2 regions of the Cytobacillus sp. ABV4_503 genome follow, and region 1 is predicted to be linked to the other one. Evidence: predicted binding sites of a transcription regulator. Region 1 holds the regulator's gene; the other holds the start of a gene.
What was found. Region 1 encodes Rex, which represses fermentation and respiration genes when NADH is low (regulators of the CRP and FNR family bind a similar motif). Its sites were predicted from a motif close to TTGTGAAATATTTCACAA; they were not measured.
Positions count from the first base shown of each region.

Region 1 (10,853 bases):
TCAGCTCATCCTGCATCAAGGATTGCTAAGCAGTGATGCTGAAGGCTGGATGGATCAAATGCTTCAGATAGTCGGCAAAATGCTGGGAATCCGGCAATATGAAAAGGATATTGTCGTTACGTTCATTCGCGGGGAATATCTTAAGCCAATGAAACGCCGCAATGCAGAAGCCGAGGAAAGTGAAAGGGATGCCGTATATTCTCATCCCTTTATTCTCTGCAGCATAAATAACACGCAGGAACCGAAGAAAGAACTGCTTTTTGACTATGTAGAAAAGGAATTTAAGTATCATTTTACTGTTGATCCGATTATCAACCTCAAAGCACCAATTTCAGGGTTCCTATTTCCTTGCTTCACCGATCATGCTGCTGATGTCAATCATGTCTTGTATTCAGCAGGCAAGGTCCATGAGCCCGACCACCTGTTCATAGAGGACGTTTTAAACGGGGAAGAAACGATGACGGCGCAGGATGATAAAATCGTTTTTGAGGAAATTATTAAAGACGTAACAGGAGATCAGCTAAGCACATCAACACTTTCCAGCGTATATGAAGAGATTAACCGGATGATCGTGGAAAACGAAGAGGATGAACCGCCGAAGCTGGATTCCAAAGACGTAGAACGTGTTTTAAAGGTGAGCGGTCTCGAAGATATTAACTCAGAAAAGGTCCAATCTGCTTATCAAAAAATCATCGATGATGACAAATATGAAATAAAGGCAAGCAGCGTCCTGCCCAAATACAATTCAAAATCAATAAAAATCAGCACGAAGGCAGCCAACATATCCATCTGCCCGCAAGACCTGAGATATGTCAAACAAGTCCATTTTGATGGCAAGCGTTACCTGATGATCGAGGTGGAAGAAGATACCGTGATTGAAGGCTTCACCATGATTCCCGAAACATTTGGCGGGGGTTCGGATAAAGAATAAATAAAAAAAGGAATTCCCGAATAGGAATTCCTTTTTTGTTTGAGTTATAAGCATTTTAGGGATCAGCGGGACATGTAACCTGTCCCTATGTTCTGGAGGAAGATACTTTAAAACGTTGGATTCAACGCTTTAAATTACATCATGCCGCCCATTCCACCCATACCGCCCATATCAGGCATTGCAGGGCCAGCATTTTCTTCCGGCTTGTCAGCAACTACTGCTTCAGTAGTTAAGAACATAGCTGCAACAGATCCAGCGTTTTGAAGAGCTGAACGAGTTACTTTAGTTGGGTCAACGATACCAGCTTCGATCATGTTTACCCACTCGCCAGTAGCAGCGTTGAAGCCTGTTCCAACTGCTTCGCGCTTTAAGCGGTCAACAATTACAGAACCTTCAAGGCCTGCATTGTGTGCAATTGTGCGTACAGGCTCTTCCATCGCACGCAATACGATGTTGATTCCTGTAGCTTCATCGCCATCAGCCTGGATAGCAGCCACTTTGTTGTATACGTTTAGAAGGGCAACTCCACCACCGGAAACGATGCCTTCTTCTACAGCAGCACGTGTAGAGTTAAGGGCGTCTTCGATGCGAAGCTTGCGCTCTTTCAATTCAGTTTCAGTAGCAGCACCAACTTTAACCACGGCCACACCGCCAGCTAGCTTAGCCAGGCGCTCTTGTAATTTCTCGCGGTCAAATTCAGAAGTAGTTTCTTCCATTTGAGTGCGGATCTGGTTCACACGGCCGCCGATTTGCGCGCTGTCTCCAGCACCTTCAACGATCGTAGTGTTTTCTTTTGAAACAACCACTTTAGAAGCGCGTCCTAAAGAGTCGATTGTAGCAGATTTAAGGTCACGGCCTAACTCTTCAGTGATTACTTCACCGCCAGTCAGAATCGCGATATCTTCAAGCATAGCTTTACGGCGGTCACCGAAGCCAGGAGCTTTTACTGCTACCGCGTTGAAAGTTCCGCGAAGCTTATTCACTACCAGTGTAGCAAGTGCTTCACCTTCAACATCCTCAGCTACAAGCAATAAAGGCTTGCCTTGCTGTACAACCTGCTCAAGTACAGGAAGGATTTCCTGGATGCTTGTAATCTTCTTATCAGTGATTAAGATATAAGGGTTTTCAAGAACCGCTTCCATCTTATCAGAATCTGTAACCATGTATGGAGAAGCGTATCCGCGGTCGAATTGCATACCTTCTACTACATCAAGCTCAGTTGTGAATCCTTTAGATTCTTCAATTGTAATAACGCCATCGTTGCCAACGCGCTCCATTGCTTCAGCAATCAGCTGGCCAACTTCATTGTCAGCGGCAGAGATTGCAGCAACCTGTGCGATGGATTCTTTATTTTCAATTGGCTTTGAAATAGCTTTTAACTCTTCAACAGCTGTAGAAACAGCTTTTTCGATTCCTTTGCGGATGCCCATAGGGTTGGCGCCTGCAGTTACATTCTTAAGTCCTTCACGGATCATTGCCTGAGCAAGAACAGTTGCAGTTGTTGTACCGTCACCGGCAACATCGTTTGTTTTGCTTGCTACTTCAGCAACAAGCTTTGCACCCATGTTTTCAAAAGCATCTTCAAGTTCGATTTCTTTTGCGATTGTCACACCATCATTAGTGATTAATGGAGAACCGAATTTCTTCTCAAGAACCACGTTGCGTCCTTTAGGTCCAAGAGTTACTTTTACCGCATTTGCAAGGGAATCCACACCGCGAAGCATCGCGCGGCGAGCTTCTTCACTAAATTTAATCTCTTTAGCCATTGATAAAAACCTCCTCAAAAATTTTAGCTTTATCTTTTAATAATCTTCGCTTGATGGCGATTAGCCAATTACAGCAAGAATGTCATTTTCGCGTAAAATTAAATATTCTTTGCCTTCGTACTTCACTTCAGTACCAGCATATTTTGAGAAGATGATACGGTCGCCGTCAGCAACCTCAAGGTCAACACGCTCGCCATTTTCAAGAACGCGGCCAGTTCCCACAGCTACAACTTTACCTTCTTGAGGCTTCTCTTTAGCAGTGTCCGGCAGTACGATGCCGCTTGCAGTTTTTTCTTCAGTTTCAACAAGCTCGATAATGATTCGATCACCTAGTGGCTTTAACAAGTGAAACAACCTCCTCAAATAATATGTAAATATTTTTATTTATTAGCACTCTCTCTGTATGAGTGCTAACACAATTATTATATTAATGAATCTTATATCTATTTGCAAGGGTGAAGCTTAAATTTTTTAGAAAAAATTTCATCCGCCGATACACGCTATTTTTCGACACAGACAACCACTTAAGTATACTTCGAAGCTCTTCACTTTAAACATGGTATTTTGCTGCTTTGATGCTGATATTTGAAACCCGCTCCTTTTTAAGAGTACAATGGCTTTAGGACTTGTTTTCCAACATTCAGATTAAGGAGTATAACATTTTGAAGAAGGAATATTGGTTTATATTAATAGCTTATATTGCTATGCAGCTGTCCAGTTTGTTTGGCGTTCCGCTTGTGTTATTTATTGCAGATGCCCTTGGACAGAATCCCGAAGACATGCAGATCCTGGCTGTAGCCTACTGGCTTGTCATCAGTTTTACAGTCACACTGATCATTACGCTTCTATTATTAAGAAAAGAGATGAAAAGAGGCCTGGATAGGGATGCATCTCCCGCAGCAAGCTCAGTGGGCTGGGCAATAGGCGGCATATTTTTGGCCCTGATCGCTCAAGCCACCGCTGCAAGCATTGAAAATATGATTGGCATTGAAATGGGATCTGAAAATACGCAGCAGATAATCCGGATCATTGAGGCATCGCCAATCGTTATATTAATCAGTTCGGTCATCGGGCCAATCCTTGAGGAAATCGTCTTTAGAAAAATTATTTTCGGTTCTCTCCATAAGCGCTTCAACTTCTTCCTTTCGGCCCTGATCAGCTCAGTCATTTTTGCACTTGCCCATTTTGAGCCTGAACATGTACTGCTGTACTCGGCAATGGGGTTCACCTTTGCCTTTTTATACGTCAAGACGAAGCGGATTATTGTGCCGATTTTTGCCCATGTGGCGATGAACACCTTTGTTGCAGTTATCCAGCTGAATCAGGATAATATGCAAAAATGGTTAGAAGAAATGGAAAAAATGCAGAGCTTTATCAGCTTTTTCTAGCTTAGTGGAATGCTGTGCAGAGTTTTAAATTTACTGGGGGATTTTGATGAGAAGCACACCTTTGTTTTCAGGCTTTATTTACATCCTTCTCGGATGCCTTTTCACCTTTATAGCAATACAGAATATCCAGCGTGAAGAAACCTGGGGTTTCTTTACTTATTTTCTGATCATAATTGCCACATTCGATTTTGGCACCGGTCTGCGGATGGTTGGCCTGCATTTTAAATTGAAAAATAAAATGAAAAAATGAGCCCGCAAAAGGCTCATTTTTTTACACTTCTTCAGGATAATTTTTCAGAAAATAAACCAGTGACTGCAATTCCACTGCCAGATCGATATGATGGATACGAATCGAGGCTGGCACAGTGAGCCTCGCAGGTGTAAAATTTAGGATTCCTTTTATTTTCGCATTCACCATCCGATCGGTAATAGACTGGGCAGGCGGTGCCGGCACTGTTAAAATTGCCACCTGAATATTATTATTTACAATAACTTCTTCAAGGTCATCCATATGATGGACCGGCACATCGCCGATTTTCGTGCCAACCTTACTCTCATCAACATCAAAAGCTACTTCTATTTTAGTATTATTATTTTTAAGAAAATTATAGTTAAGAAAGGCTGTTCCTAAATTGCCTACCCCGACCAAAGCTACTTTAGTCAGCTCATCCTGGTCAAGAGTCTTCCGAAAGAAGCTCAGCAGGTAATTCACATTATACCCATATCCTTTTTTCCCTAACGCACCAAAATACGAAAAGTCGCGGCGGATTGTAGCAGAATCCACTTTTACCGCCTCACTCAATTCTGCTGAAGAGACTCTTTGTTTGCCTGATGAGTGAAGATTTTTTAGAAAGCGGTAATATAAAGGCAGCCGTTTAGCTGTTGCCTGCGGTATCTTAATTGGTTCATTGGCCATTCGTCCATCCCCATTTCTTATGATGAATTAACTTCTTTTAAAGTCTCCATTTTTTCCGCCTGTTTTCTCTATTAAAAAGGTTGGCCCAATCACCATTCCTTTATCTACAGCCTTGCACATATCATATACGGTCAGAGCACAGACCGAAGCAGCTGTTAACGCTTCCATTTCCACACCCGTATTTCCCTTCGTTTTTACAGAAGCAGTAATGATAAGAACATACTCTTCCGATTCCGCTTTCCATGAAAATGAAATGTCCACACCCTTTAGCGGCAGCGGATGGCACATCGGAATAATGTCCCATGTTTTCTTGCTCGCCATAATGCCTGCAGTTTGTGCAACAGCGAGTACATCCCCTTTTTTCATGGAGTTGGATGTTATCTTCTCGTATATCTCCTGATTAACAGCAATACTTGATTGAGCGATGGCTGTCCGTGACGTCTCAGGCTTATCGCTGACATCCACCATTTTTGCCCTTCCCTCTTGATTAAAATGAGTAAAATCCGCCATTCAAAACACCTCTCTTCAAAATCATACACTATTTTTCTGTTACTTTGTATGTGCATTGTATGGTTCCTCACATATTTATTTGCCTTTTGTCTTGATTGAATGCCCTGCAGAAGGGCTTATAGTCCTGTCTCCTTTATTGCCGAACATATATGAATGAGTTACACTTACTCTATACCCGAGGTGAAAGAACATGATACTATTACAAGTCAATCAACTGGCGAAAAATTTTGGCGCTGATCCCATTTTAACCAATATAAAGCTTGAAGTACAAACCAGGGACCGGATTGCGCTAGTAGGGCGCAATGGTGCAGGAAAGTCCACCCTTTTGAAAATTATTGCCGGACAAATGACATATGACTCCGGTGAGATTTTAAAGCCAAAGGAAGTTACAATTGGCTATCTTGCACAAAATACCGGCCTGGAATCAGATTTATCCATTTGGGATGAAATGCTGACTGTTTTTAGTCATCTGCAGAAGCAGGAAAAACAGCTTCGCAGCCTTGAAGAACAAATGGCAGACCCTGATATCCTAAATAACTCTGATGCCTATGAACGCATCTTAAAAGAATACGACAAGCTTCAGGTTGATTTCAAAGAAAATGGCGGCTATCAATATGAGGCAGATATCCGTTCCATTCTCCACGGACTCAACTTCAGCTCAATGGGCTATGACACTAAAATTTCATCATTGAGCGGCGGACAGCGTACCAGATTGGCCCTTGGTAAACTTTTGCTGACAAAGCCTGATATCTTAATACTGGACGAGCCTACCAACCACCTGGATATTGAAACATTATCATGGCTCGAACAATACCTGCAAGGATACAATGGCGCCATTCTAATCGTTTCCCATGACCGCTATTTCCTTGATAAGGTCGTTTCCCAGGTTTACGAGATTTCCCGCCGCCAAATAAGAAAGTATCCTGGCAACTACAGTTCATATCTGGATCAAAAAGCCGCGAATTTTGAAAGAGAAATGAAGGAATTCGAGAAACAGCAGGAAGAGATCGCTAAGCTGCAGGATTTTATCCAGCGAAACCTTGCCCGGGCCTCCACAACCAAAAGGGCGCAAAGCCGCAGAAAGCAGCTGGCAAGAATGGAGGTGATGGACAGGCCGCTTGGAGACGAGAAATCGGCTTCTTTTGGCTTTGACATTGAACGGCAATCTGGCAATGAGGTTTTAAATATTCATTCTCTTGCTATAGGCTATGAAAAGAAAGTGAGCGGAAATATTTCACTGCGACTGGCAAAAGGAGACAGCATAGCACTTGTTGGGCCTAATGGTATTGGCAAATCCACTCTGCTTAAAACCATCATCAAAAAAATCCCTTCTTTTTCTGGGGAGATTCAGTACGGTTCCAATGTGATAATTGGCTACTATGACCAGGAACAGGCGGAACTCACCAGCAACAAAAGAGTCCTGAACGAATTATGGGATGAATACCCTCTTAAACCGGAAAAGGAAATTCGGACAATACTTGGGAACTTTCTTTTCTCTGGTGATGATGTTCTTAAAACTGTTTCAACACTGAGCGGCGGTGAAAAGGCTCGTCTTGCACTTGCGAAGCTTATGATGCAGAAAGCCAATTTCTTAATCCTCGACGAGCCAACAAACCATTTGGACCTGGATAGCAAAGAAATTCTTGAAAATGCATTGATTGATTATCCCGGAACGATTCTCTTTGTATCTCATGACCGATATTTTATCAACAGAATCACAACAAAAGTAGTTGAACTTTCCAGTAGTGGTGCAACAGAGTATCTTGGCGATTATGATTATTATGTGGAAAAAAAGCAGGAACAGGAGGAATTGCTTGCACTTAATGAGCAAGTTGAATCCTCTCCATCACAACCTGTTAAGCAGGACAAAAATAATTATCAGCATGATAAAGAAGCCAAAAAGCTCGAACGACAGCGAAAAAGAAGAATGGGAGAAATTGAAGAGCAAATAGAAGCATTGGAGAAAGCAATTGATATGAATGATCAGCTTCTCTGTGATCCGAATGTTTATCAAGACCATGAAAAAGTGATGGGCATTACAAATGAAACTGATCAAGCAAAAGCAAAGCTGGAAGAGTTGATGGAAGAATGGGCACTTTTAGCTGATGATTAATAAAGGAAAATTCATAACTTTTAGACTGGTAGAATAGTCACTGCCAGTCTTTTTTATTATCCACAGAGATAAACACAAGAAAAACGCAGTTATATATACTCTCCACAGACTTTTCCACATTATCCACAAAACGAACTGATTTTATCCACATAATCAACATAAAATTCTGAAATAAATGATTTTATCCACAGAAAAAGTCCCCTCTTCGGTCGGGGACTTTTTACTAATTTATTTATCATTGTGGATAGTGATGTCTAAACCGGGATTGGCATTTAAATCAAGGCCGGCGAATTGTCCTTTTTCGAACAGCACACTTCCTGCTGCACCAATCATCGCTGCATTATCTGTGCATAAAGATAATGGAGGAATAATAAGCTTTATATCCGCTTTGCCCCCAAACTTCTTTTCCAAAGAGGACCGAAGTCCTTTATTCGCCGCAACTCCGCCTGCGAGCAGCAGCTGCTTCACCCGATATTCTTCAACGGCTCTTTCTGTTTTCGTTACTAAGACATCAATAACACTTTCCTGGAAGCTTGCGGCAAGATCTTCCGGCACAATGGCCTCACCACGCTGCTCAGCATTGTGAACAGTGTTGATAACGGCAGATTTTAAGCCGCTGAAGCTAAAGTCGTATGAACCTTCTTCCAGCCATGCTCTCGGCAGCTGAATCGTTGGGTTCCCTTCATGAGCGAGTCTGTCAATGTGAGGACCGCCTGGATATGGCAGATTTAATGTCCGGGCAACTTTATCATATGCCTCTCCTGCAGCATCATCCCTTGTCTCTCCAATCACTTCGAAATGGCCATGCTCCTTCATATAGACCAGTTCTGTATGTCCGCCAGAGACTACCAGGGATAGTAATGGAAATTCCATTTCTTCAACCAATCGATTGGCATAAATATGTCCAGCAATATGATGCACGCCTACAAGAGGAATACCATGAGCAAAAGCAACCGCTTTAGCGGCATTAACCCCGATCAGCAGCGCGCCTACAAGGCCAGGTCCTTCAGTCACAGCAATTGCTGAAAGATCAGAATATGTGATGCCAGCCTTATATAATGCTTCTTCCAGCACTATCGTTATCTGTTCAACATGATGGCGGGAAGCTATTTCCGGAACTACTCCTCCAAAACGTTTATGGCTCTCTATTTGGGATGCAACTATATTGGCTGAGATTTCACGGCCATTCTTAATGATGGCAACAGCAGATTCATCACAGCTTGTCTCAATTCCCATGATCCATTGATCTTTTTTCATTATAAATTCACCCACATTACTAAAGCATCTTCTTGATTATCAGTATAGTAGTTCTTCCTAATGGCTCCATTTTGAAAACCAAGCTTTCGGTACAAGGACTGAGCTGTGAAGTTAGATACCCTTACTTCCAGAGTCATCGTGATGGCCCCCATTTCAGACGCAATCTCTATTAACTTTCGCATCAGAGCTTCTCCAAGCTTTCTCCCGCGATATTCAGGGAGCAGCGCAACATTTGTGATATGAGCTTCGTCCACGACGATCCATGCTCCACAGTAGCCTATTACTTTATTTTCTTCTTCTAAAACAACATACAAAGCAAACTGATTTTGTGTTAATTCGTTAAAAAAGGCTTCCCTGCTCCAGGGTGTGGCAAAGGACTTATGCTCTATTTCCAAAACATCATCAATATCCTCTTCATTCATAAAACGGAAAGTTAAGGATTTATTCATACGTTCGCTTCCTCATCACTATAGCTTTTTTTCTTGGTTTGCTTTTATCCAATTAGCTTCAGCTTCCGCAATCCTAATATAATTAGGAACAAAAGTGTGAACTTCCTCAGGCTCTCGGTCTCTGCCTAATAAGGCAAGTTCGGCTGGCCTTGGATTATGTTCTGCAGGCGAAGCGTACACAGCCCGGTCTTTAAGGGATTCTGCGAAAACCTCTTTATGTAAAGGCAAATCATTCCCCATTAAAAGGACCTTCTCTTTCTGTTCAGAAAGCATTGATGCCCAATCTTTTGCAAGAAGGAGCTGGTCTTTCATAAGAGACTCTAATTTTCCTTCCTTATATTGATACAGGCCAGTATATATTTGCCCTCTTCGTGCATCAAACAGAGGAGATATGACGCCATTAAAGTATCTGCCGGCCGAAGCCGCATAAATTTCCAGGCTGGATACCCCAACCAGCGGCTTATTTAAAGTCCAGGCCAGAGTTTTTGCAATGGTAACCCCAATACGGACGCCTGTATAGGAGCCAGGTCCTTTCGCAACAACAATTTTATCTATCTCAGCTGGCGTAACACCACAATCTTTCATTAATATATCAATAGCCGGCATAACACGGACAGAGTGATTCTTTTTTACATTGGTAATATACTCGCCTATAACCTGATCACCATCCAGAAGAGCTACTCCCAAAGGGTAATTGGATGTATCAATGGCTAAAACCTTCATAACATAATCTCCTTACACAATTCCTCATATCTTTTTCCCTGGGGTTCCAGGACAAGCTTTCTTGAGTCATTATCATCAAGATATAAATAAATCGTCAATAACTCTTCGGGAAGCTGTTCTTTAACTAGATGAGCCCATTCTACAACTGTGACCCCATTGCCTTCAAAATATTCATCAAACCCCAAATCCTCAAAAGAATCTTCAACTCTGTATACATCCATATGATACAGGGGCAATCTTCCTTGGTATTCTTTAATAATCGTAAAAGTGGGGCTATTTACATTACGGGTAATATTAAGTCCTTTTGCCAGCCCCTTGGTGAATGTCGTTTTTCCTGCGCCCAAATCTCCTTCCAGAGCAAGGACATCCCCCGGCTGGAGCAGGCTGCCCAGCCTTTCCGAAAACGCCATCGTATCCTCTGGCTTCTTTGAGATAAACTCAAACTGACTCATATGTTTCATCACCTTTTATGGTCTAATCTATAAAGAAAAAAAACCTTAGGATAAATCCTAAGGAGAATAATCTATATGTAGTTTACCTTATTTTGCAGCAATGGGCAAAGTAAGCTATTTTCATTATTAATGAAATATAAGCTTAGGATAAAAAAGAATAAAAAAAAGACGAAACCAGGTTTCGTTTGACGTTTTTAATATTAGAAAATGGCGGTCCGGACGGGACTCGAACCCGCGACCTCCTGCGTGACAGGCAGGCATTCTAACCAACTGAACTACCGGACCAGATTGCGGGGGCAGGATTTGAACCTGCGACCTTCGGGTTATGAGCCCGACGAGCTACCGAAC
Region 1 covers NZ_JBSWTH010000001.1:375-11,227, reverse strand. The annotation lists gene ACXAD1_RS00075 (DUF4317 domain-containing protein) at 1-931, shown strand, start outside; gene groL (chaperonin GroEL) at 1,066-2,697, opposite strand; gene groES (co-chaperone GroES) at 2,758-3,042, opposite strand; gene ACXAD1_RS00060 (CPBP family intramembrane glutamic endopeptidase) at 3,360-4,085, shown strand; gene ACXAD1_RS00055 (YdiK family protein) at 4,132-4,335, shown strand; gene ACXAD1_RS00050 (redox-sensing transcriptional repressor Rex) at 4,357-5,001, opposite strand; gene moaC (cyclic pyranopterin monophosphate synthase MoaC) at 5,029-5,511, opposite strand; gene ACXAD1_RS00040 (ABC-F family ATP-binding cassette domain-containing protein) at 5,702-7,624, shown strand; gene tsaD (tRNA (adenosine(37)-N6)-threonylcarbamoyltransferase complex transferase subunit TsaD) at 7,853-8,881, opposite strand; gene rimI (ribosomal protein S18-alanine N-acetyltransferase) at 8,881-9,330, opposite strand; gene tsaB (tRNA (adenosine(37)-N6)-threonylcarbamoyltransferase complex dimerization subunit type 1 TsaB) at 9,349-10,053, opposite strand; gene tsaE (tRNA (adenosine(37)-N6)-threonylcarbamoyltransferase complex ATPase subunit type 1 TsaE) at 10,050-10,505, opposite strand; tRNA gene ACXAD1_RS00015 (tRNA-Asp) at 10,714-10,790, opposite strand; tRNA gene ACXAD1_RS00010 (tRNA-Met) at 10,794-10,853, opposite strand, start outside.

Region 2 (18,629 bases), 2.2 Mb from region 1:
TATCGAGAAGGCCCTTACCTATTCTCAGGGGAAAGCCATCATTAATTCCATTAATCTGGAGGATGGTGAAGAAAGATTCGAAGCTATAGCTCCTCTCATCCATCGATATGGTGCAGCTGTGGTAGTAGGTACGATAGATGAAGTCGGAATGGGCGTTACGGCTGAACGAAAACTTGAAATTGCAAAGCGTTCGTATGATTTGCTTGTAAACAAGTATCAAATTCCGCCTGAGGATCTTATTTTTGACCCTCTCGTCTTCCCTGTCGGCACAGGGGATGAGCAATACATCGGGTCTGCAAAGGCAACTGTAGATGGGATAAGACTTATTAAAGAAGCTTTCCCGGAGGTACAAACCATACTGGGAATCAGTAATGTTTCATTCGGCCTTCCTCCTGTCGGCAGGGAGATATTAAATTCAGTATTTCTGTATCACTGCACTCAGGCAGGCCTCGATTATGCGATAGTGAATACGGAGAAACTCGAAAGATTTGCTTCTATTTCAAAAGAAGAGGTCTTAATGGCTGAAAAGCTTCTTTTTGAAACTACTGATGAATCACTTGCCATTTTCACAGATTTTTACCGGGATAAAAAGAAAGAAAGCAAAAGTGTTCTTCCGGATATGACACTTGAGGAACGCCTCGCTTATTATATTCTGGAGGGAACAAAAGAAGGGCTCCTGCCTGATCTTGATCTGGCCCTGCAAGCATACCCTGCTCCCCTTGATATCATTAATGGGCCTTTAATGAATGGAATGAAGGAAGTAGGAAGATTGTTCAATGATAACCAGCTGATTGTTGCAGAAGTCCTTCAAAGTGCAGAGGTAATGAAAGCATCTGTTGCTCATCTTGAACCTTATATGGAAAAAGACGCTGCACAATCTTCTTCCAAGGGGAAAATCATCCTCGCAACCGTTAAAGGCGATGTCCATGATATTGGGAAAAATCTTGTAGATATTATTTTAAGCAATAATGGATATGAAGTAATAGACCTGGGAATCAAGGTCTCCCCTGCTGAACTGATTGAAAAAATCAGGCGTGAGAATCCGGATATGGTCGGCCTGTCAGGTCTGCTTGTTAAATCCGCACAGCAGATGGTCATTACGGCCCATGATATGAAGCAGGCAGGAATCGATATTCCGATATTAGTAGGCGGAGCTGCACTGTCGAGAAAGTTCACAGATACTAAAATCTCCAAGGAATATGATGGACTTGTACTGTATGCCAAGGATGCGATGAATGGACTCTCTATAGCCAATCAGCTTCAGGAGCCCGAAGAAGCGGAGAAACTGCGGATCCAGCAGGCAGAAAAACAGGCAGCCGTGCTGAATGCAGTCCCTTTTGACCGCGGATCGGTTGCGGTTGCAGTAAAGCCTAAACCAACAGTCAGCACAAAAGTGCCAGTTTTTGTTCCAAAAGATTTAAAGAGGCATCTGCTGAAAACATATTCCCTCTCGCATATAGAGCCGTATATAAATAAGCAAATGCTCATTGGCCATCACCTTGGCTTAAAAGGAAACCTGCAAAAGCTTCTTGCGGAAAAAGATGAAAAAGCGATTAAGATTAACGCAATGGTTGATGAACTGATTGCTGAAGCAAAAGAGAAAAACTGGATTGAGCCTAAAGCAGTTTATCAATTCTTCCCTGCCCAAGCAGATGGCGATAAGGTGTATATCTATGATGAAGATGAACAAACGGTCATTGAAACGTTTGAGTTCCCGCGCCAGGAAACAGAGCCATTCCTGTGTCTGGCAGACTTCCTTAAATCAAAAGAAAGCGGTCAAATGGATTATGTTTCCTTCTTTACTGTTACAGCCGGGAAAGGAATACGCAGTATAGCAGACCGTTTAAAAGGGGAAGGCAGATTCCTGGAAAGCCACGCTCTGCAGTCGCTCGCTTTGGAGACAGCTGAAGGGCTTGCCGAGCTGATCCATCGTCAAATACGGGATCGCTGGGGATTCCCTGATCCAGTTGAAATGACTATGAAAGACCGTTTTGCAGCGAAATACCAGGGACAGCGCTTTTCTTATGGATATCCTGCATGCCCAGAGCTTGAGGATCAGAAAAAGCTATTTAAACTAATAAAGCCTGAAGATATCGGAGTTAAGCTTACGGAAGAATGCATGATGGAGCCGGAAGCTTCTGTATCTGCAATGGTTTTTGCCCATCCGGAAGCAAGATATTTTAATGTATTAAGATAGTAAATAACCCGGCAAATAAAAAAATTGCCGGGTATTTGCCTATCCCTTTTTAAAACCTTTACAATGGTTACATAGCAAGGAGGGAAATTTATATGAATGTTCTCTGGGATTTAGATGGCACCATTCTGGATACATGGCCTACTCTGGTCCAGTCTTTTATTCGCATATCTGGCAAAGAGCTGGATCCTCAAGAAGTTCTTACGCCTCTTAAAAACGGGACAGCCTATCAGAAATTTAATGTTTCACCGGAAAAAATTGCTGATTTTCGTCAAATGGAAGCAACTTTTAAGCATGATAAGAAGCCATTATTCCCATATGTAAGGAATATTTTAGAACAAAATAATGTAAATGTGATGGTAACCCATCGGAACCGGCAATCCACAGAGGAGCTGCTTGAATATTGGAAACTTAATTCCTATTTTGCAGAAGTCATCTGCCCTGAATTTGATGGGTTCAGCTTAAAACCACATCCGGAATCCTATGAATATCTTCATCGGCGATATCATATTGATTTGGCGATTGGCGACCAGGATACAGATTTAATGCCTGCCAGACAGATTGGCATCAGCACCTGTGCGTTTCGCAATCCTAACCCCTATGCAGACTTCGCGATTGATTGCTATTCAAAATTTGAATTTGAGAAATAAGGAACCAGGGCTTCACTATGATGAAGTCCTGGTTTGATACCGAGCAGTTTAATTAGCTGATCTTCGCGTATTAATCCTGATTACTCTCTCAGTTTTTGAATCAAACTCAATATCAATATATAAACCGAATTCTTTGCCGCTATCCTCTATCCATAGCTTGAACTTTTCAATGTCTGTCGTTTGTCTCTTTTCTCTGCCGATATGCAAGTAGTCCAGAATTTTAGCTTTAGGGTATTTCTCTTTTGCTGTTTCCATAGCCAGTCTGCCCCATTTTGCATAGGCTGGTTCTGGTCTTTCTGCAAACGCTTCTCCAGTGAATGTCCGAATGGGAATATACTCCGATAAGAACATCAAAACCATAAAGCTGATAATTAATTTCTTCATCTTTTACCTCTTTCCCAAAAGATCCTAATCAGTATTCCCGCTATTCATGGTTTCTTCCTTCATCCGTTCTTCCTCTTCCTCTACACAGATATAAGCAATTTGTTCTTCCATTAGATGATGGAGAATATCTTTATCATCTGTACAGGAAATGTCTTTTCTTTTTTCCATTATCCTCTCTCCCCTCCTCATTCATTCGGGATTTATTAAAATAATTTCTAAATCTAACTACTAACGCCGACAATATTTTTTTATCCACAAATGCCAAATGAAAAACATACATGAATATTGATTTCATCAAGAACAGCATAAATAGCTTCAGCTGTGAAAAACGGAGAAGCTTCCATATCCCGATCTTTTTGAACCACGTATAAAAAGGATAGGCGAAAAAGGCGTCAACAACTGTATTCAAAAGGAAATACAGCAAGGGCCTGCCATAGGTTAATTTTAATATCCATATAGATCCCGCAAAAAACGGCCCTAAAATCATTGGCAATTCACCACTGAGTTTTGGAAGAAGCCTTTCCTTAATAGTCCACCATTTGTTTTTTTCAGCAATAAATCCTTCTAATAAAACATAAAGGCACATAAAAATGGCTGCCGGATAAAAACGTTTAAAGTCCCTTTTGCCTATGAATGGAACAGTCAGCCAGGAAAGGAGAATTATAAGCACCAAATATAGCTTCTTTTTCATCTTACCCCACCTTTTTTTTAAGGTTTTGTATTTAAAGGAAAATTATTCATTCCTTCCGCATGAACGGCAGATATTTTTAAATTTGCTTTAAATTTGAGGTTTGAACATTTAAATATGTGTAATAGATTAACAACCAAAGAAGGAGCTGATCAGCATGTTAACAATGTATAAATGCAAAAATTTTAATAAAACTGGGAAAATTCTGCTCCCCAGCAAGTGGCGCTGCCAATTTGGGCTTTTGCCGGGAAAACTGGCTGATCTTCGCTTCGACCAGGATCAAATTATTATTGAGAAGGCCGATTATAAATCAACCCATAATAAAAGACTTATATCTGAAAATGGCTCTATCCATATTCCAAAAGAACTTCAGCTTCTTCTTGACATTACGGAGGAAGAAGAATATTGCCTTTTTATTGATGAGGAAGATAAGAGTTTTGTCCTTAAGATGATTTCAGAACACTAAAAAAGCTGCAGCTATTTCCTAAGCAGCAGCTTTTTAGCAGATATATTTACCTGTCAGCTTTGAAAGTGCCTTGCAAAACTTTTCCCAGCCCTTAGGGAATGCCTGTATTCCCTGACTCTCAAAAATATTTGCCTTTGTAATCAGCTTTATGGACCATGTCACACTATCCAATATTATTCCAGGGTTTTGGTATTCCTTCTGCCACTTCCAAATTTTCAGCCGATATAATTCCTTCTTAAACTCCTCAATGCTGCCTGAAGCTGCAGGCAGTTCATTTCTAGGTGAGAACGAACTTAAATGCCATTCAAAATATACAAAACGTCCGTTGATAAAGTCCACTTCAATTTTGTACCATGGCCCGGGATAACCGCCAAGGCTGACACTTAAAACGATGGGATCTTTATCAGGATCAATCGTGACAATATTATTTTTTATATGGAAAATTTCTCTTTTTCTGCTGATAACAGATTTTACATGTGATAATTCAAGCGGTTTCCGGTTGGTATTCTGAAAGTTACTTTGTCTATTTATTTCGTCAAGCAAGGAAGGGATTGATATAGCTCCCTTTTTCTCCAGGATATCCAAAATATTCTCGTAAATACTCATTGTTTCTTCCTCCATCAACACAAGGTGGGTTTATGTACCAAAGAATGTTTTCTTCCCTAATATCCTTTTTTCCCCCTGTGCAAACATTAATTAGTTATCAAGGTACATGAGTGAATAAATTCCGCCTGCTTATTGCACGCTATGGATTGGGAGGTGCAGCCATGGATCCAATAAAACCAGGAAGTAAAAAGCTGCCGGATTTCGAAGAACTGGATGATCGGATGATTGCGGGGCATACTTCGGGGCCAACACTTGTAATAAAGACAAATCTTGATCCGGAAAATTCGACTGAAGATAATCCTTACTTTAAGAATAAAGGCGAAACGGATACAGAAGAATTTCGGGATTATTTTGAGGAATAAAAGGAAACCGGCAGGCTTTTTGCCTGCCGGTTTCCTGCATTATTTAGAAATCGAAGTTGTCAGGGTCAGGACCTACTCGTCTATTTTCATTTAAGCCGCTGATTTTGTCCATATCTTCTGAAGTAAGCTCAAAGTCAAATACATCAGCATTTTCAATGATGCGATGTTCTTTTACTGACTTGGGTATTGTTACAATTTCGTTCTGAAGATCCCATCTTAAGATCACTTGTGCAACCGATTTGCTGTACTTTTGGGCAATTTCCTTCAATGCTTCGTTTTCAAGAAGCTCTCCTTGTGCAAGTGGTGACCATGCTTCTATTTGAATATCCTGTTTCCTGGAGAACTCCCTAAGCTCAGTCTGGTTCAGCAAAGGATGAAGCTCTACCTGGTTAACCATAGGGTTTATTTCAGCATCCTGCATCAGATCTTCAAGGTGATGAATCTGGAAGTTGCTCACGCCAATTGCCTTTACTCTTTTTTCTTTATAAAGAGTTTCAAGGGCTTTCCATGTTTCTTTATATTTCCCTTTCACAGGCCAATGGATCAGGTAAAGGTCGATATAATCGAGACCCAGCTTTTTAAGACTGGTTTCAAATGCCTTGATTGTAGAATCATAGCCCTGGTCAGAATTCCAGACTTTTGTGGTAATGAATAGTTCTTCACGAGGTACGCCTGCTTCCTTGATTGCCTGGCCTACACCTTCTTCATTCTGATAGACAGCTGCCGTATCAATGCTTTTATATCCTGCTTTAATGGCTGATTTAACTGACTGGACAACTTCGTCTCCGTCCTTAACCTTGAAAACACCCAGTCCCAGCCACGGCATTTTGACACCGTTATGTAATGTTGCAGCAGATTGTAAATTTTCCATTCTTTCACCTCTTTTTAGGAATTAGGGTACTGGATAATTTTCTCACATTATTTTCAGTTAACAAAATCTTTTGCTTAAAAAGAAAAACATTGCCCCATATTAGGCAATGTATGATCAGATACTTTTATCCCCCGAAGAAAAAATCCAGAACGTTTCCTGCAGTGGAAGAGTTTTTATTATAGAATTCTGAGTATCCGCAGTTTTTACAGTAAACTACCAGAAAGCGGTTATGCTGAATATCAAACATTTTGGAAAGTCCTGTACCAGTCATGGCAACTTCTTTTTGGCCGGCATCACTGCTGCCGCATTTAATACAGCCCTTTTTCTCCATATTCTCACCCTTTCGATTTCTTTCCTTACTTTACGTTCACAGCTGAAAAAAGTTTCGCCAATAATCGTACTGTGATTTTAATCACACTTAAGCTAAAATAACTTCTATATAATGACAAATATAATTAATGTAATTAAAGCAGGTGAAGAATTGTGCATGACTTTAAAACACTTTTTGAAGAAATTGGCGGAGCTGAGACCATTGAAAAGCTTGTGGAGGCGTTTTATCCGCGTGTGTATGCTGATCCCGTATTAAGTCCCCTTTTTGTAGGAGACATAGAGGACATTAAGCGAAAACAGAGGATGTTTCTTACACAATTTCTTGGAGGCTCTCCCCTCTACAGCCAGGAGTTTGGACCGCCGGCCATGAAACAAAGGCATCTGCCATTCGAGATTACACCTTTAAGAGCACAAAGATGGCTTGCCTGCATGAAAGAGGCCTTCAAGGAAACGGGGCTCGATCAAATTCCAGCATCGGTTCTATTCTTTGATCGATTAATGCAGGTGGCGGCCATTATGGTCAATAGCCCGGAACGAGAATAGACCTTCCGATTCGGAAGGTCTATTCTCTGTTAAATGAGTAAGTATATAGTTTTAAACATCCAGTCCAAGCGATTTTCCAGTTATAGCGATTCAAAATATTCTTTTACATGTTCTACCGACTGGAACATCTTAACTTCTGTCACCTCTTTTTCATCATAAGCTACTCCGAGAAATCCATCTGCAAGCTGAAGGATATCAGCAGATGAGGTGTTTTCATCTTCGACGATAACAGTGTCTTCCATTTCAAGCTGCCCTTTTTCCGCCCATGATTGAACTTCGGCCGAGTAAGTATCAATATTCATGCCCTCATCAATACGATCATCCAATTCAGCTACTGACAGCGGCTTTTCTTCACCTTCTGTATTCGTAGCATCATTATATTCCTGGCTATTAGTTGAATCATTCGCTGCTTCTTCCTTATTTTCTTCCTCTGTACTGCATGCTGTCATCAGTATGCAGGCGGTAAATGCAAGAATCCATTTACGCATATGTGTTCATCTCCTTTTATAATTCTTCTATGCTAGTAACCTATTACCCCAAATTTTGGTTTGCATTCATATTAAAAAAATAAAGCACCTATAAAAAGGTGCTCTAGCTATTTATTCCTGAGCTCTTCTCTATCAAGTGATTGAGGCGGATTTTCAAGCCAGCCGTTGTCAATCATAATCTTTGCTCCATCATCTGCAAAATCACCGACTTTGATCATCATTTTAGCATACTGAATAGCCAGGTCTTTTCTGATGCTTGCACCGATAGCTATACCAAAGTCCATTACGCCGACCGCCGTTATGCTGGCGATTAGAAACATCATTAATCTATCCGAAAAAGGTGAAATGGTTGAGTCTGTAATGGAACCATCCCATGTGCTTGGATAGGCTACATCGTCATTTTTTAAGACATTGAGAAAATATTCGACATGCTCCAGGCTCATTTCATAGCCTTTTTTAAAATAATCGCTTATATCTTTTTGTTTAGCTACCTGGCTGAAAGCCAAAAGCATGGTTTTGGCAATATTGGATAACTCGATATTTGTACCCAGATGGGCAATTTCGATGGCCAGCAGCTGCCTCCTTTTGCCTACAATCCCGCCCAGAAAACGATGGTCTGATACATACTTAACTTTCTTGGGATATTCTATGTATGGTGATCGAATGAAAATTCCCTTTTCTTGCATAGCCTCAGCTGCCATATCAAAAAGTTTTTCTGTTTGTTCATAGTATTTTTTAAACATACTGCGAACGTCTTTTCTTGCAGAAACTGATTTAGCAAGTGAATAGGCACTCAATCCGGTTCTTCCCAAATGATGCATGAATCTTAAATAGGTTACGTCCGAAAATAATTTAGGAGTGTCATTGTGCAGGTCTTTTTCATTAAATCCATCAGGTATTGGAAATTCTTCTTTTTTAAAGAGCGAGGCAATGTCGTCTATGTGATCCTTGGCGATGGAAAGCGCGTATTTCAATACTGGCAGGACATCTGGATCTTTATTTGTTTTTATATAGTGCCTTATGCAGCAGACTGCTGCAGTATCTGCTACATAGGTATTCCAGAGCAATGCCATTTCAGACGAAATTAATTTAGGAATACTGCTGCCGTTCATATTCTCACCAGCCGTTAGTAAAATTATATTTATATACTATCAGCTTTATATTTGCCTTCATTCAGCATTTTCATTCAAAGATATGGAAATTAATTTCCATCATACTGTTTTACAGGCACATTAAGAAAAAGAACCAGCCAGAAAAGAGGCCGGTTCCTATAAATTAATTTAACTCGAGCTCTCCTGCTTTTTTGAATCCATCAATATGGTAGGCATCAACTTTTTTAGGAGAAATGCTATAAATGTGATCACCGATATAAATAAGCCTTTCTATTGTCTCTTCCCATTCTTCATAGATTGCATTTTCTGTCTGATGGGTAATTTTACTTTGAAGCTCGATTCCACTTTGGGCAGTAATTTTGTATACTAACGCACCCTGGAAGTCGAATGTGGATTCAAACTGGCTTCCTTCTTTATTCTGGTAAATCGAAATGGGAAATCCATATAGATTCTTCTTTTTATGAATGAGCAGAGCTTTGTGATCGTAATTTAATGGTGAATATGTTCCGCGTCCTCCTATTATTTCGGTATCTTTTTCCACGGGCTTATTTGTATTGCTTACATCGAATAATGATATTTTAACACCGTCCGTAGTAATAACAGGCTGGCTGCCTGTACCTTTGCCTCCTGTTATCTTCGTATCATACCCGAAGCCTATCAGATGGTTTTCATCCAATGGGTGCAGGTAATTGCTAAAGCCGGGAATTTTTAATTCACCCAGTACAGAAGGTTTTTTCGGATCTGATCCATCAATGACAAAGAGCGGGTCAGTTTCCTTAAAAGTAACCATATAAATTCGGTCATTCATAAACCTTGCAGAATAAATCCGTTCCCCTCTAGCCAGGTCTTCAAGCTGTCCAATCTGTTTTAAATTCTTATCCAGTATATAAAGGCTGTTGGATGAAGGGGTTCTTTCGTCCCAGGCTTCACCCCTGGTTGTTACCACTCTGAAGTTTTCATTATACTCATCCATTGAAAATTGATTTAAAACGGTGCCTTCTATTTCAGCTGATGCCTGGAACTCTACTTTTCCATCTTTTATATTGAACTTATAGATGCTCGTATCCGGCTGGGGCATCTGTCTGTCTGCAATGATTTCATTGCTGTAGCTGACGGCTGATAAATATAGATTATTATGGGACATATAGAATTCGTTTCCGCTGCCTAAGTAGCTTGTGATAGATAGTGGCTCTCTGCTTGATCTTACATTCAATACAGCTATATTAATATAGTTTGCGTTTTGGGAACCAGGAAAATATTTTATCTCATTATAATCAACGATCTGCTGCTCACTGCTCTTGGCAGTATCAAAATAACGAGGACGCAGATCTGCATTTTTATTTCTTTCCAGAATCCAATATTCAGGATAATAACTTGTAATAAAATATACCTTTCCATCCATTAGCCTGGAAGCAAGCAAACTTCCTTCGATGTCTGCCTCTCTAATTTGTACCGGTTTTTGTTTATTTTCGATATTGAATACAATCGTTTTTGTGGAATGAAATGCAGGTGCAATCTTTTTTTCTGAAGCCGCTTTTCCAATATGATCAGGAGCATCTATATAGCTGTGGCCCACAACTATTAATTGATTCCCTTCTATAAATAACTGATAGGGAGAGAAGGCTTGATTAAATGTTAATACAGAATCCATCTTCATTTTATCAGCAGGCATGGCCTTAATAATCTGGACTTTATTATCAGTGATTTTGTAAATATGCGTGCCATCCGTTTTTACCACATCAGCTTCATCTATACCCGCTACTTGAATATTTGTCCCGGAATAGTCTGCACCTGCAGAATCTGATGAGCTCTTTTCACTGCTGTTCTCCTCACTCACTGCCATATCCCTTCCAGCAAGGACAGTCCTGTCTTCATTGGACATTTTTGAAAAGTAATTGTTCAATTTTTTTCTTGAGCCGATTGCCGGCAGAGTATTTATAACTTTGAAAGCAGTTTTTACTGATTGATTCAAATTTTGCCCGCCCTTTGTTTTGATATCCTTTGTCAGGACCAAGGTATAATGTGGAGAATTTAAATTATAACCTTTAGAAGGGGGCTGAATTTCAATGGATTTATTAGTATTTTCCAGAGAGATTTTAACCTGCTCTTTTTCCCCCTTCTCATTTAAAATATAAACCGAGCGGCTGTTAACACTATCTGGATTAAGTTTTTTTGAAAACGTAATTTCCCATACTTTATTATTTAGAACTATAACTTCTTCATTATTTTCTGCCAGATTACCGACAATTTTTAATCTGTTAAGGAATGAAAAAGACGCCAAAAAAATAATAATCATTGTGACTCCGCCTAGAAAAAGCCATTTTTTCTTCATGAAAGACACCCCTTTTTAAGTAAGTTGACGGGTTAAATCTTCCAATAGTTACAAATTATTATTTATTAAATTTCTGAAATTAATGAATTTTCCTGGCGGTAAAGGTAAAATGTAATTTATTACAGTGCAGGAAGAAGGTTTTCTCAATTGCTGGGAGAGACAAACAAAAGGTACGGTTTTTTAATGCTGATTTTAGCGAACATGATTTGGGGCGGTAATTTTGTTATTGGGAGAATTGGTGTCGATTATTTTCCTCCAATCCTCTTTTCCCTATTAAGATGGATTATTGCATTCTTGCTTTTAACCCCTTTTATGGTCAAGCAGCTAAAAAAAGATTGGAACATTATTTGGCAACATAAGCGGATCATTTTGCTTTTGGCAATGACTGGTGTTGCCGGTTACAATACAATCATTTATTTTGCCCTGCAATACACCACTTCCATTAATGCATCAGTGGTAAACAGCACAACACCACTTTTTATCGCCATTCTGGCCATATTTATTTTAAGAGAAAAGCTTCTAGCCCACCAGGGAGCTGGAATTCTCCTGTCAGTCTTGGGAATTTTATTCATTATTTCAAAGGGATCGATTGAAGTGTTTCTTACATGGAAAATAAATGCGGGAGATTTATACGTTTTGGCTGCAGTCATTATGTGGGCATTGTATTCGGTCATTGGCAAAAAATATTCAGGCGTATTGCCTGTACTATCTTCTTTTTATGCATCATCATTTCTCGGCATATTACTATTGGCGCCATTAAGCTTGATTGAATATTCTGTAATGGAAGAAGAGCCTGTCTTATCCTTAACTTCCGCAGGAATCTTGCTGTATGTTGGTTTCCTGGCTTCAATTATGGCTTTTCTATCCTGGAATTTTGGAGTTTCCTTAATAGGAGCTGCCAAAGCAGGTGTTTTTCTGAATCTTCTTCCTGTTTTCGCTATCATATTCTCATTGTGTTTTACGGAGGAAAAATTGTATTTGTATCAGATAATCGGCGGAGGAATTGTCGCATTGGGCGTTGTATTATCTTCTAAAAAATCTCTTCGACTTAAGAATCACTTTCAAGAAAATAAGTCTTCAGCATAAAAACTCCCCTCAGTTCCTGACTGCGGGGAGTTTCCATATATATTACCAATCCTGGGTTCGTTCTAATAAATGATCAATTTCTACATGTCTGATCATATAGCCAAGATCTTCTTCGGCAATTTCCGATGTGGATTCCAATAGCTGATCAATATCCATTTGCACCAATCTCATAACCAGACCTCCTGATTTAATAAATGAATCTATATTCTCTTTCCTGCTATACTATTCGCTATGCACTAGACTGGTATGGGGGCAGATGAGAAATTTTATCAGTATTTATTACCCGACTTTTTTTGGACCTAAACATAAATTCAAAAAACAAGATTGAATGGCTGTTCATTATTCGTCACGTCTACTCCGGAAAATAGATAGTATATAATGTTTTAAAAAATCGCAACAGGGAATAGTGTCATAAATACATTGCTGTTTGAAGGTGGCTATTATGAAAACTAACTTTAGTGATTTTGCGAAGCTATTGGAATCTGCCCTTGATAAAGGGCAAACAGATAACGAAGTGACCATTCATGAATTGCTTGATGAAATAAAAAATCAGCTTGAACCTTTAATTAATAAAAAGGAAATCGGCTAATGTGCCGATTTCCTTTTTATTTTGCTATAAACATTTGTGTCCAATAGGAGCCATTTTCCGTATATCCAACACCAATATGTGTGAAAGTGCTGTTTAATATATTTTTCCGATGCCCTTCACTTTCCATCCATGCTTGAACAACTTGTTCAGGAGTCTGCTGTCCCATGGCAATATTTTCGCCAGCGCTGCTGTAATTGACCCCAAAATCCCTCATCATGTCAAATGGCGACCCAAAAGTTGGGCTTGTATGAGAAAAGTAATTTTTCTGCTGCATATCATTTGATTTCGCTTGTGCCACATTACTTAGCGGATTATCTGATTTTAATGCATTTAGGCCATTTTTCTGACGTTCTGCATTTGTTAATTCAATTACTTTCGATTCAAAGTTGTTAATTTCATCATTTTGAGCTGCAGGTGCCTGTCCTCTATCGCTATCTTCTTGAGGCACTGCTGATTTCGGCTGCTGTTGTCCGCCTTCCTGCTGATCTGGCTGCGCAAATTGGCGGCTTTCAGGCTGCTGGGGTGTCATACCCTGTTCTTGCTGCTGGTCTTCTCCGAATTGGAATAAGGGCATTCCGCCATCATCTGTTAATTGGCTGTGTGGAAATTCCTGACTTGGTGTTGCTGTACTATAAGAATTCGGGTCAATAGTTAGATAGCCATTATTTACACGCTGCAATTCCAGAGGAGCTGCTCCCCGTCTTTCTCTATCCACATTCACATTATTTGCATTGCTTATTTCCTGGAGATCTTCATCTGTCAATGCCCCGGAGTGCATTCCCTGCTCTGTGTTATTATTACATGCCGTGAGCATGAGAATCAGGAAGAGACCTGGCAGAACATTTTTCTTTAAGTTCATTTTTCAATTCTCCTTTAGAAAGTGTTTTATAACGTTCTTATCATATGGAGACATTCATAAAGTATGGGTGGAAAAATAGAGAAGTCATCGAGAGAGAACGTAAACATTGTTTGGCCATATCTTATTGATAAAGATAAATAAGGAGGAATATCTTTGAGGCAATATATAATTACAGGCATAAATGGAGCACATTATTATGGATATCCTCAGATGCAGTATGGGCCCTGGTGGCAGCCAATTCATCAAGGCTATCCTTATCACAGCATTTGGCATCAAAGTCATTTTCATTCACAGCATTACAATGCTGTTCCGATGCAAAGAATAATTTGAAACAGAAAAACGCATGTTTAAGGGAAACATGCGTTTTTACATTTTATTATGAAATTTGAACAGAAACTCTCTGTATGGCATTAATTGCATCTTCAAGCTGGTTTTTAGTAACATCATAGTGAGTAACAAAACGCACATAAGAGGGTCCAAAAGTTCCTGAAAGCACGCCTTCAGCTTTTAACCTTTCAACAAACTCCGATGAATTCATTTTAAGTTTTTTTACATCAGCCACAATGATATTTGTATCCACTTGATTTACGATTTCTATCCCTTTGATTTGCCCAAGCTGCTGAGCAAGAAGTTGAGCATTTTCATGATCCTCGGCTAAACGCTCTCTCATATTCGTTAATGCAACAATTCCCGGGGCTGCTATGATCCCAGCCTGGCGGAGTCCCCCGCCTAATCTTTTGCGCCATTTTCTTGCTGCAGCAATAAACTCCCTGCTGCCTGCAAGAATGGAACCAACTGGAGCTCCGAGCCCCTTTGAGAGACATACTTGCACTGTGTCGCAGTGTTCAGCCAAGTCAGAAGCCGGCAGATTTAAGGCTGCGGCTGCATTAAACAGTCTTGCCCCATCAATATGTAAGGGAATATTATTCCTTTTTGCAATGCTGTATATTTCTTTCATATTATCAATAGGTATTACGGCACCGCCAGCTCTATTGTGAGTATTTTCCAGACAAATCAATCCAGTTTCCGGATAATGCTGATCTTCTCCCCTAATGGCATACTCCACTTCTGATGGATTCATTGCACCTCGTGTCCCATTTAGCGTCCTTGTCTGGACTCCGGCAAAAGCTGAAGAAGCACCGCTTTCATAATAAAAAATATGGCTTTCTGCTTCAAGAATGATTTCATTGCCCGGTCGGCAGTGTGTTAAGATGGCAATCTGGTTTCCCTGAGTGCCGCTCGTTACAAACAGAGCTGCCTCCTTACCAAGCACCTCAGCAGCGGTCTCTTCCAACTTATTGATTGATGGATCCTCTCCGTATACGTCATCCCCAACTGCTGCTTCATAAGCAGCTTTCCTCATTTCTTCAGTTGGCTTTGTAACTGTATCACTTCTTAAATCAATCATACCCTCACCCTGTCCTTCTCTATTTTTAGTCCATGTTACTGTACTATTCAGTATTTTTCAACAAAGAGAGTAATTAGGGTGTCGCAATAAAGTTCAAAATTTGTTCAAAAGTTGTTTTGATGGCCAAAACCCTGCAATAATGCTATTTGTGCAAAATTATCAGCCACTCTAACACCTTACATTTATTTCCTTCTCACTTTTGTCACAACTTTTCATATTTGCTTATGTTAATATCATTTACACAGTGATAACTAAGTTAAATAAAGGTTTTAAGGATGTTTATGTTTATCAGCTATATATTTTTTTGGCATCTTTGTGAAAACCCGCACATTATTTGTGAATTATTTAACAATAGTTTTTGTCAAAAAGGAGATGAAACATCAGATGAAGAAAATGCTGCTCTCTTTAACAGCTCTATTGCCCTTAATGGTTCTCAGCGGCTGTAATATGGTTGTATTTGAACCTCAGGGCCCCGTTGCAAGAAGCATAACCGAATTAATTAACTGGTCCCTGATCTGGATGCTTCTTGTCGTTGCAGTTGTATTTGGATTATTCGGCTACATTGTCTGGAAATACAGGGAACGACCTGAAAATAAAGATTATGAACCCCCGGAGGAGCATGGCAGTACACTCCTTGAAATTATCTGGACCGGGATTCCGATATTAATTGTCATTGCCCTGACAATCCCGACAGTAAAAACTCTTTATGCTCTGGAAGAAACACCAAAGGGCTATGAAGAAAAAGAACCTATTACAATACATGTAACATCTGCAGACTGGAAATGGATCTTCAGCTATCCTGAAGAAGGCATTGAGACAGTGAACTATGTAAATATACCGGAAGATACGCCAGTTCTCTTTAAGATGACATCTGCAAGCACCATGCAATCTTTCTGGGTGCCAGCTCTTGGCGGACAAAAGTATACCATGCCAAAAATGGAAACAGAATTGTATCTTGTTGCAGACAACCCTGGATCTTATGAAGGCCAGAACACGAACTTTAACGGCCGTGGATATGCGGATATGAAATTTGAAGTGCTTGCACAAACCCAGGAAGATTTTGACCAATGGGTTGACGACGTTAAGGATACAGCTCCCAAGCTAACGGAAGATGAGTATGAAGGGCTGCTGAAGCCTACTCATTTAGGAAGACTGACATATTCCAATACTCATTTAGAATGGGTCAATCATGCTGATCCAAATTCGAAGGCTTATACAAATCCTGAGCTCTACAGAGGGCATGGATATCAAGGTAAAACCTTCGAAGAAGATGACAATTATAAAAATGAGAATCCAAACGTAATCGAAGGTCATGGCGAAGAAGAAAGCCATGATAGTCAAGAAAACCATGGAGGTGACCATCATGGGCATTAAATGGGATGAGTTTTTTATTACTGGGGACCCCCTTATACTAGGTTCACAGATTGCTATATTGTTAACGATGATTGGTGCAGTCGCTGGCATCACTTACTTAAAAAAGTGGAAATACCTTTGGACAGAATGGCTGACTACAGTTGATCATAAAAAAATCGGTATCATGTATATCATCTCCGCAGTATTGATGTTTTTCCGCGGCGGAATGGACGGCTTGCTGATGAAAGCTCAGACAGCGAGACCTGAAATGGAGTTTTTGAATTCCCAGCACTATAATGAAATCTTTACAACACACGGCGTTATTATGATTCTTTTCATGGCTATGCCGTTCTTAATTGGTTTAATGAACGTTGTCATTCCGCTGCAGATCGGTGCGCGTGACGTTGCTTTTCCACAGCTGAATGCTCTAAGCTTCTGGCTGTTTTTCAGCGGAGCTATGCTATTTAATATTTCCTTCGTCATCGGAGGATCGCCTGATGCAGGCTGGACATCTTACTTCCCTCTTGCAGGCAAGGAATTCAGCCCGGGAATCGGCAACAACTTTTACGCAGTCGCACTGCAAATTGCTGGTATCGGTACTCTAATGACAGGTATAAACTTTATCGTCACGATTTTGAAAATGAGAACAAAAGGCATGACACTGATGAAAATGCCGATGTTCACATGGACTACCTTTGTAACATCCATTCTGATTGTGGCTGCTTTCCCAATTTTCACAGTTGCATTGGCGTTGATGACATTCGACCGTCTGTATGGAACACACTTCTTTACAGTGTCAGGCGGAGGAATGGATATGCTTTGGGCTAACCTGTTTTGGCTATGGGGACATCCTGAGGTTTACATTGTTGCCCTTCCTGCTTTCGGGATTTTCTCAGAAGTTATTGCAACATTCTCAAGAAAATCTTTGTTTGGATATAAATCAATGGTATTTTCCATCCTTGGAATTGCCCTTTTAAGTATGGTTGTATGGGTTCACCATTTCTACACAATGGGATCAGGCCCTGCAGTTAACTCTTTCTTCTCCATCACGACGATGGCGATAGCCATACCGACCGGAGTTAAGATGTTCAACTGGCTGTTTACGATGCGTAAAGGCCGCATAAAAATTACTTCCGCCATGCTTTGGGCACTGGCATTCGTCCCATGCTTTGTTATAGGCGGGGTTACAGGTGTAATGCTTGCAATGGGTGCAGCGGATTATCAGTATCACAATACATTATTCCTTGTTGCCCACTTCCACTATGTATTAATTCCAGGTGTAGTATTTGCCGTATTTGCAGGTCTGTACTACTGGTGGCCAAAAATGTTCGGTTTCATGCTGAATGAAAAAATCGGAAAATGGCATTTCTGGCTCTTTGTTATTGGTTTTAACGTAACATTCATGCCTATGTTCTTCCTTGGATTAAACGGAGCTGTGAGACGTGCATACACATACTCTGCGGAATCAGGATTTGCACCACTCTTCATGCTATCGGCAATTGGTTCGATCATTCTGGCAGCAGGGTTCGCGGTATTCTGCTACAACATTTACTGGAGCATCCGCTATGCTGACAGAAACATCTCAAGCGACCCATGGGATGCAAGAACATTGGAATGGTCTACTGCTTCACCAGTTCAATTCTATAACTTTGCAAAGCTGCCGGAGGTTAAATCCCTTGATCCTTTCTGGCACATGAAGAAAAAGAATGAAGGCTTAACGTTATATGACAGTGAAATTGAAGAGATTCATATGCCAAGCAATTCCTGGCTTCCGATTTATATGGGTGTCATCTTCGGCATCGCAGGCTTCCTCCTTGTATTTGAATGGCACATTGCTGCAGCTGTAGCTGCCATCGGCATTTTTGCTGGTTTGATCATCCGTTCATTCGATTACAATGAAGGCTTCCATGTTAAAAAAGATGAAATTCACAGAATTGAAAATGCCTGGAGAAAAACAGAAGGAGAGGTGCATGATCATGTCAGCTAAAGTGGATACTTCCTTGCCCCTTGAATATCAAACTGAACAGGATCGGATGAATATTCTTGGCTTCTGGGTTTTCCTTGGCGCTGAAATCGTTCTATTTGCCACTCTGTTTGGAGTATATGGTGTATTATATGAACGCTTTGCAGGAGGTCCAACACATAAAGACATTTTTGTGATCAAGGATGTCATGATTCAGACAGTCCTCCTTTTGACAAGCAGCTTTACAATGGGGATCGCCATTTTTGAAATGCGCCGGCATAACCTGAAAGGGCTAATTACCTGGCTGGTGATTACCCTTGCTCTTGGCGCAGGATTCCTATTCAT
Region 2 covers NZ_JBSWTH010000001.1:2,147,216-2,165,844, forward strand. The annotation lists gene metH (methionine synthase) at 1-2,197, shown strand, start outside; gene ACXAD1_RS10765 (HAD hydrolase-like protein) at 2,290-2,844, shown strand; gene ACXAD1_RS10770 (DUF3889 domain-containing protein) at 2,893-3,228, opposite strand; gene ACXAD1_RS10775 (hypothetical protein) at 3,253-3,396, opposite strand; gene ACXAD1_RS10780 (hypothetical protein) at 3,362-3,919, opposite strand; gene ACXAD1_RS10785 (hypothetical protein) at 4,074-4,382, shown strand; gene ACXAD1_RS10790 (hypothetical protein) at 4,416-4,988, opposite strand; gene ACXAD1_RS10795 (hypothetical protein) at 5,150-5,350, shown strand; gene ACXAD1_RS10800 (aldo/keto reductase) at 5,394-6,221, opposite strand; gene ACXAD1_RS10805 (zinc ribbon domain-containing protein) at 6,346-6,552, opposite strand; gene ACXAD1_RS10810 (globin domain-containing protein) at 6,705-7,094, shown strand; gene ACXAD1_RS10815 (hypothetical protein) at 7,175-7,582, opposite strand; gene ACXAD1_RS10820 (DUF3231 family protein) at 7,690-8,694, opposite strand; gene ACXAD1_RS10825 (beta-propeller domain-containing protein) at 8,858-11,026, opposite strand; gene ACXAD1_RS10830 (DMT family transporter) at 11,174-12,112, shown strand; gene ACXAD1_RS10835 (hypothetical protein) at 12,155-12,283, opposite strand; gene ACXAD1_RS10840 (YwzD family small protein) at 12,555-12,701, shown strand; gene ACXAD1_RS10845 (CAP domain-containing protein) at 12,718-13,560, opposite strand; gene ACXAD1_RS10850 (hypothetical protein) at 13,714-13,890, shown strand; gene ltaE (low-specificity L-threonine aldolase) at 13,937-14,968, opposite strand; gene qoxA (cytochrome aa3 quinol oxidase subunit II) at 15,353-16,342, shown strand; gene qoxB (cytochrome aa3 quinol oxidase subunit I) at 16,332-18,308, shown strand; gene qoxC (cytochrome aa3 quinol oxidase subunit III) at 18,298-18,629, shown strand, end outside.
Region 2: the regulator Rex is predicted to act here: its motif matches at 15,303-15,320, upstream of qoxA (cytochrome aa3 quinol oxidase subunit II).